2 regions of the Streptacidiphilus alkalitolerans genome follow, and region 1 is predicted to be linked to the other one. Evidence: predicted binding sites of a transcription regulator. Region 1 holds the regulator's gene; the other holds the start of a gene.
The links. Region 1 encodes HrcA, which represses chaperone genes, less so after heat shock. Its sites were predicted from a motif close to TTNGCACTCNGNNNNNCNGAGTGCNAA; they were not measured.
Positions count from the first base shown of each region.

Region 2: ACEZDG_RS31750 (FmdB family zinc ribbon protein) is a predicted target of HrcA. The motif match lies at 1,116-1,142, and genes of this name have one in related genera.

Region 1 covers NZ_JBHEZX010000004.1:426,960-430,362, forward strand. The annotation lists gene htpX (zinc metalloprotease HtpX) at 1-522, opposite strand, end outside; gene hrcA (heat-inducible transcriptional repressor HrcA) at 726-1,757, shown strand; gene dnaJ (molecular chaperone DnaJ) at 1,815-2,963, shown strand; gene ACEZDG_RS11385 (16S rRNA (uracil(1498)-N(3))-methyltransferase) at 2,996-3,403, shown strand, end outside.
Region 2 covers NZ_JBHEZX010000019.1:77,297-80,699, forward strand. The annotation lists gene ACEZDG_RS31745 (potassium/proton antiporter) at 1-1,012, shown strand, start outside; gene ACEZDG_RS31750 (FmdB family zinc ribbon protein) at 1,154-1,510, shown strand; gene ACEZDG_RS31755 (S-methyl-5'-thioadenosine phosphorylase) at 1,529-2,380, shown strand; gene ACEZDG_RS31760 (hypothetical protein) at 2,603-3,190, shown strand; gene mscL (large conductance mechanosensitive channel protein MscL) at 3,387-3,403, shown strand, end outside.

The DNA of each region.
Region 1 (3,403 bases):
CTGCAGGCCGACCCTGGTCAGCACACCGGTCAGCACGCCGAGGAAGCCGGCGATGGTCATCACCATCACGTCCTTGTGCGCGACGTGCGACAGCTCGTGCGCGAGCACGCCCTCCAGCTCCTCCGGCTCCAAGCGGCGCAGCAGCCCGGTGGTGACGCAGACCACCGCGTTCTTCTCGTTGCGGCCGGTGGCGAAGGCATTGGGGATGTCGCTCTGGGCGACCGCGACCTTGGGCTTCTGCATGTTGGCCAGGGCGCACAGCCGGTCCACGGTCCCGTGCAGCTCCGGATAGTCCTGGGCGCTGACCTCGCGGGCGCCCATGCTGAAGGAGGCGATCCGGTCGCTGAACCAGAACTGGGCGATGAACAGGCCGCCTGCGATGATCACGATGATCAGCCAGGCGCCCTTGAGGAAGACCAGCAGCGCGCCGACGAAGACCACGTACAGCAGTCCGATGAGGAACATCGTCAGCAGCATCCGGCTGGTCAGACCGCGGTCGGGCGCGAAGCGTGTTCTGGGCATGTCGCCACTCCTCGAAATCGGGCTGGTCCTGCAATTCTGCCTTGTGGGCCTACCAACAGGTACGTACGGGAGGGCGCAGGCGTTCCGGTGGCATACCCTCGCGCCTTACACTGGCCGAACAGGCGTTGGCACTCGTTCGCCCGGAGTGCCAGTCCCGAGACCGGCCCACTGAGGACAGACCGAGGACAGGAGGTGCGTGGCCCGTGCCTGAGGAGCGCAAGCTCGACGACCGCAAGCTGGCGGTTCTGCGTGCCATCGTCCAGGACTATGTCGGCACCGAGGAGCCGGTCGGCTCCAAGGCGCTGGTGGAGCGGCACAGCCTCGGCGTGTCGCCGGCCACGGTGCGCAACGACATGGCCGCGCTGGAGGACGAGGGCTACATCCACCAGCCGCACACCAGTGCGGGCCGGGTGCCGACCGACAAGGGCTACCGGCTGTTCGTGGACCGGCTGACCGAGGTCAAGCCGCTGTCCGCGCCCGAGCGCCGGGCCATCGGCAGCTTCCTGGACCACGCGGTGGACCTGGACGACGTGGTGGCCCGTACCGTGCGGCTGCTGGCGCAGCTGACCCGGCAGGTCGCCGTGGTGCAGTACCCCTCGCTCTCCCGTTCGACGGTGCGCCATGTGGAGCTGGTGGCGCTGACGCCGACCCGGGTGATGCTGGTGCTGATCACCGACACCGGCCGGGTCGAGCAGCGGCTGATCGACTGCCCCGCCGCGGTCGGCGAGACGGTGCTCGCCGATCTGCGCAGCAGGCTGAACACCCGGGCCGCGGGCCAGCGCTTCGCCGAGGTGCCGACCCTGCTGCAGGACCTGCCCGAGGCGTTCGAACGCGAGGACCGGGGCGCGGTCACGGCCGTGCTCACCGCGCTGTTCGAGGCGCTGGCCGAGCAGACCGAGGAGCGGATCGTCATCGGCGGCTCCGCCAACCTCACCCGCTTCCCGCACGACTTCCCGCTCACCATCGCCCCCGTGCTGGAGGCGCTGGAGGAGCAGGTCGTCCTGCTGAAGCTGCTCGGGGAGACCGCGGACGCGGGCATGATGGTCCGTATCGGTCACGAGAACGCCTACGAAGGGCTCAATTCCACGTCGGTCGTGTCGGTGGGCTACGGTTCGGGCGACGAGACCGTCGCCAAACTGGGTGTGCTCGGGCCGACCAGGATGGACTACCCGGGAACCATGGGTGCCGTCCGGGCGGTTGCACGGTACGTCGGTCAGATCCTGGCTGCGTCATAGCCTTACAGCGGTGTCGGGAACGTCGGCGCGCGAATAGAAGACAAGCGGAGCATTTTGGTGGCCACGGACTACTACGCGGTACTCGGCGTCCGGCGTGACGCGGGTCAGGACGAGATCAAGAAGGCGTTCCGCCGACTGGCGCGCGAACTCCACCCGGATGTCAACCCCGACCCGAAGACCCAGGAGCGGTTCAAGGAGATCAACGCCGCCTACGAGGTCCTCTCGGACCCCAACAAGCGGCAGATCTACGACCTGGGCGGGGATCCGCTGTCGGCGAACGGCGGCGGGGCCGGCCCCGGCGGCTTCGGCGCGGGCGCGGGCTTCGGCTTCAGCGACATCATGGACGCCTTCTTCGGCGCGGCCGGCGGCGGCCAGCGCGGTCCGCGCTCGCGGACCAGGCGCGGCCAGGACGCGATGATCCGGATCGACATCGACCTCGAAGAGGCCGCGTTCGGCACGACCAAGGACATCCAGGTCGACACCGCCGTCGTCTGCAGCACCTGCAACGGCGAGGGCGCGGCTCCCGGCACCTCCGCGCAGACCTGCGACATGTGCCGCGGCCGGGGCGAGGTGTCGCAGGTCACCCGGTCCTTCCTGGGCCAGGTGATGACCTCCCGGCCGTGCCCGCAGTGCCAGGGCTTCGGCACCGTGGTGCCCACCCCCTGCCCGGAGTGCGCCGGCGACGGCCGGGTCCGCGCCCGGCGCACGCTGACCGTGAAGATCCCGGCCGGTGTCGACAACGGCACCCGGATCCAGCTGGCCGGCGAGGGCGAGGTCGGCCCCGGCGGCGGCCCGGCCGGCGACCTCTACGTCGAGATCAGCGAGAACCCGCACAAGATCTTCCAGCGCCGCGGCGACGACCTGCACTGCACGGTGACCCTGCCGATGACGGCGGCGGCGCTGGGCACCAAGGTCCCGCTGGAGACCCTGGACGGCCAGGTGGAGATCGACGTCCGCCCCGGCACCCAGTCCGGGCAGTCCATCCCGCTGCACGGGCGCGGCATCACCCACCTGCGCGGCGGCGGTCGCGGCGACCTGATAGTGCACGTCGAGGTGCAGACGCCCGGCAAGCTCGACCCGGAGCAGGAGGAACTGCTGCGGCGGCTCGCCACCCTGCGCGGCGAGGAGCGTCCCAAGGGGACCTTCGAGCCGGGGCAGCAGGGCCTCTTCTCCCGCCTGAAGGACGCTTTCAACGGCCGCGCCTGAGCTGCGCGGCACCGAGGACAGGAACGTACACCGTGACAGCCCCCGTGTTCGTGGTGGAGACCTCGCGGCTGGCCCCGGTCGGCTCGGTGGTCCGGCTGGACGGGGCGGAGGGCCGCCACGCGGTGGCCGTGCGCCGTCTCGCGGTCGGTGAGCAGGTGGTGCTGACCGACGGCGCCGGGCTCGGGGTCTCCGGGCCCGTGGTCGGCGTGCTCGGCAAGGAGGCGCTGGAGGTCAGGATCGCCGAGCAGCTCGCCGAACCGGAGCCCGCGCAGCGGGTGGTGGTGGTGCAGGCGCTGCCCAAGGGCGACCGCGGCGAGCTGGCGGTCGAGCTGATGACCGAGGTCGGCGTGGACGAGGTGGTCCCCTGGGCGGCCTCCCGCTGCATCACCCAGTGGAAGGGCGACCGCGGCCTCAAGGCCCTGGGCAAGTGGCGGGCCACC
Region 2 (3,403 bases), on a different contig from region 1:
CGCCCCCGTGGTCATCCTGGTGGTCGCCTTCGCCACCACCGGACCCATCGACAGCTGGTACCTCCTGCTCGGCTCCATCGTCATGCAGCTCGCCATCGGCCTGGTGGCCGGGCTCGCCGTGGGCCGGCTCGGCGCGCTGGCGCTGCGCCGGGTCGCGCTGCCCTCCTCCGGGCTCTACCCGATCGCCGTGGTCGCGCTGACCCTGCTCGCCTACGCCGGCGGGGCGCTGCTGCACGGGTCGGGCTTCCTCGCCGTCTACATCTGCGCGCTGATCCTCGGCAACTCCCGGCTGCCGCACGGCCCCGCCACCCGCGGCTTCACCGAGGGCCTGGCCTGGATCGCCCAGATCGGGATGTTCGTGCTGCTCGGCCTGCTGGTCAACCCGCACACCATGGTCGACGCGATCGTCCCCGCGCTGGTGGTCGGACTGGTGCTGGTGTTCCTGGCCCGGCCGGCCTCGGTGCTGGTCACGCTGACCCCGTTCCGGATCCCCTGGCGCGAGCAGGCCCTGCTGTCCTGGGCCGGGCTGCGCGGGGCGGTGCCCATCGTGCTGGCCACCATCCCGGTGGTCACCGACGTGCCGGGGGCGGACCAGCTGTTCAACACCGTCTTCCTGCTGGTGGTGGTGTTCACCCTGGTCCAGGGCCCGACCCTGCCCTGGGTGGCCCGCACCCTGGGTATCGGCAACCCCGCCCAGGCGGACCGGCTGGACGTCGAGTCCGCGCCGCTGGAACGGCTGCACGGGCACCTGCTGTCGCTCTCGCTGGGGCCCGGATCCCGGCTGGCCGGCGTCGAGGTCGCCGAGCTGCGGCTGCCCAAGGGCGCGGCGGTGACCCTGGTGGTCCGCGACGAGACCAGCTTCGTACCGGGCCCGACCACCGTGCTGCGCCCGGGCGACGACCTGCTGGTGGTCGCCACCGACCAGGTCCGGGACCGGGCCGAGCGGCGGCTGCGGGCGGTCGACCGGGCCGGCAAGCTGGCCGGATGGCTCGACCGCAGGAGCGAGTACTGACGGGCTCGGGGCTCGCTCACGGCCTGCCGCAGGCACAGTGTTGTCACAGCTCACAGCGGTCACGGTGGACTATCGCCGTGGAATACCGCATCATGGACCGTCGTTAGCACTCATCAGGCGAGAGTGCCAGGAGGAAACACAGTGCCGACGTACCAGTACCAGTGCACCGAGTGCGGCAACGGACTCGAAGCCGTCCAGAAGTTCACGGACGACGCACTCACGATCTGCCCCCAGTGCGACGGCAGGCTGCGCAAGATCTACTCCGCCGTCGGCGTGGTCTTCAAGGGCAGCGGCTTCTACCGCACCGACAGCCGCTCCTCGTCGAGCAGCACGGTGAGCGCGGCCAAGCCGGCCGGAGAGTCCTCTTCGTCCTCGGCGCCGTCCACGTCGTCGTCGACCCCGGCCCCTGCCTCGACGTCCTCGTCGTCGTCTTCTTCTTCGTCGAACTCGTCCTCGTCCTCGTCGAAGCCCAGCAGCGGATCGGGCAAGAGCGCCTGACTTCGTATGCTGCGGGACATGACCATCCCTCAGCAGAGCACCCCCGCCGCCGAGATCGGCGTCATCGGCGGCACCGGCCTGTACGCGCTCGTGGACGACCTCGTCGAGGTCTCCGTGGACACCCCGTACGGGCCGCCGAGCGACTCGCTCTTCGTCGGCGCGATGGCCGGGCGGCAGGTCGCCTTCCTGCCCCGGCACGGCCGCGCGCACCGGATCCCGCCGCACCGGATCAACTACCGGGCCAACCTCTGGGCGCTGCGCTCCCTCGGCGTGCGCCAGGTGCTCGGCCCCTGCGCCACCGGCGGCCTGCGGCCCGCCTACGGGCCCGGCACGCTGCTGGTGCCGGACCAGTTCGTGGACCGCACCTCCGGCCGCCCGCAGACCTTCTACGACGGCGAGCAGCGCACCGACGGGCTGACGCCCGAGGTGGTGCACGTCTCCGCCGCCGACCCCTACTGCCCGACCGGCCGCGCCAGCGCGCTCAAGGCCGCCGCGGCGGCGGACTGGGAGCCGGTGGACGGCGGGACCCTGGTGGTCATCGAGGGCCCGCGCTTCTCCACCCGGGCCGAGTCCCGCTGGTACGGGGCGCAGGGCTGGTCGGTGGTCGGCATGACCGGCCACCCCGAAGCCGTGCTGGCCCGTGAGCTGGGGCTCTGCTACACCTCGATCGCCCTGGTCACCGACCTGGACGCGGGTGTGGAGGCCGGCGAGGGAGTGACCCACACCGAGGTGCTGCGGGTGTTCGCCGGAAGCATCGACCGGCTCCGCGGGGTACTCCAGGGCGCGGTCGCGGGCCTGCCGGCCACCGCGGACCGGGACTGCGTCTGCTCGCACGCCCTGGACGGGCTGGAAACCGGCCTGGGCTTCTGACCCCGGCCCGCCCCGGCTCCGGCCGTGGCGGCGGCGGTCAGTACGGCGATGCGGAGGTCACTCCTGCGGGTGGCGGAGTTGTCCACACCCCCCGACTTGTCCACAGGGCCTGGCCAGGGGGCTGATCCGGCTTGCGGAACGGGACAGAGTGAAGGCATCCGCACCGGCTCCGGTCGGCGCGGATGCCGACTCCCCTCCCCCATCCGCAGGTGGTGACCAGCCATGTCCGCAATGATCGACAGCCCGGTCCGGCAGTTGAACCGGCATCGTGCCCACTCGCTCCGCCCCGGCCCCGGCCGGGACGCCCCGGCCGCCGTGCCCGTTCCTGACCCCGTTCTGGAGCCGGCCCCGGCCGCGGCCCCGGTCTGGACCGCGGAGGACGCCTGGGACGACAAGGCCTGGGACGAGGAGATCACAGAGCCAACCCCTGCCCCGGCCCCCGCCGTCGCCACAGTCCCCACCTTCACCTCGGCCCCCGCCGTCACCTCGGCCCCCGCCGTCGCCCCTGAACCCGCCGTAGGCGCCCGCCCCGCGCTGGACCCGTACCCCGCCGCCCTTCCCGGTGACGGGCTCGCGGTACCGGCCAGACGGACGGTGGCGCTGTTCCCACCGATCCGGGCCGGCGGCGGCCGGCACCGCCTGCCCGCCGCCGTACGCCGAAGGCCGGGGCCGATCGCGGCCGGGCTGATGGTCGCGGCGACCACCCTCGCGGCGGGAACGCTGCGGCTGTCCGCGCCGCTCCCGGTCCACTCGGCGGCGAGCACGGGACACCAGTGCGGCCCCCTCCTGCCGGGTGAACCCTGCGGGTGAAGCCGCAGCGCGCCCCACCCTGCGCTCCGCCCCGGAAGTCCCGCCATCGCCGCAGGTAGGAGCATTCCGCCGGAGCGCGGGACGAACGCCCGCTGCGCCGTACGGGTGAACTCCGCAGGCGCCGAACGGCCGAGTCGCTGCCGTAGGTTCCGCAGCACCCCCACTCGACCAACGGCAGCAGTAAGGAAGTCACCCGTTGAAGGGCTTCAAGGC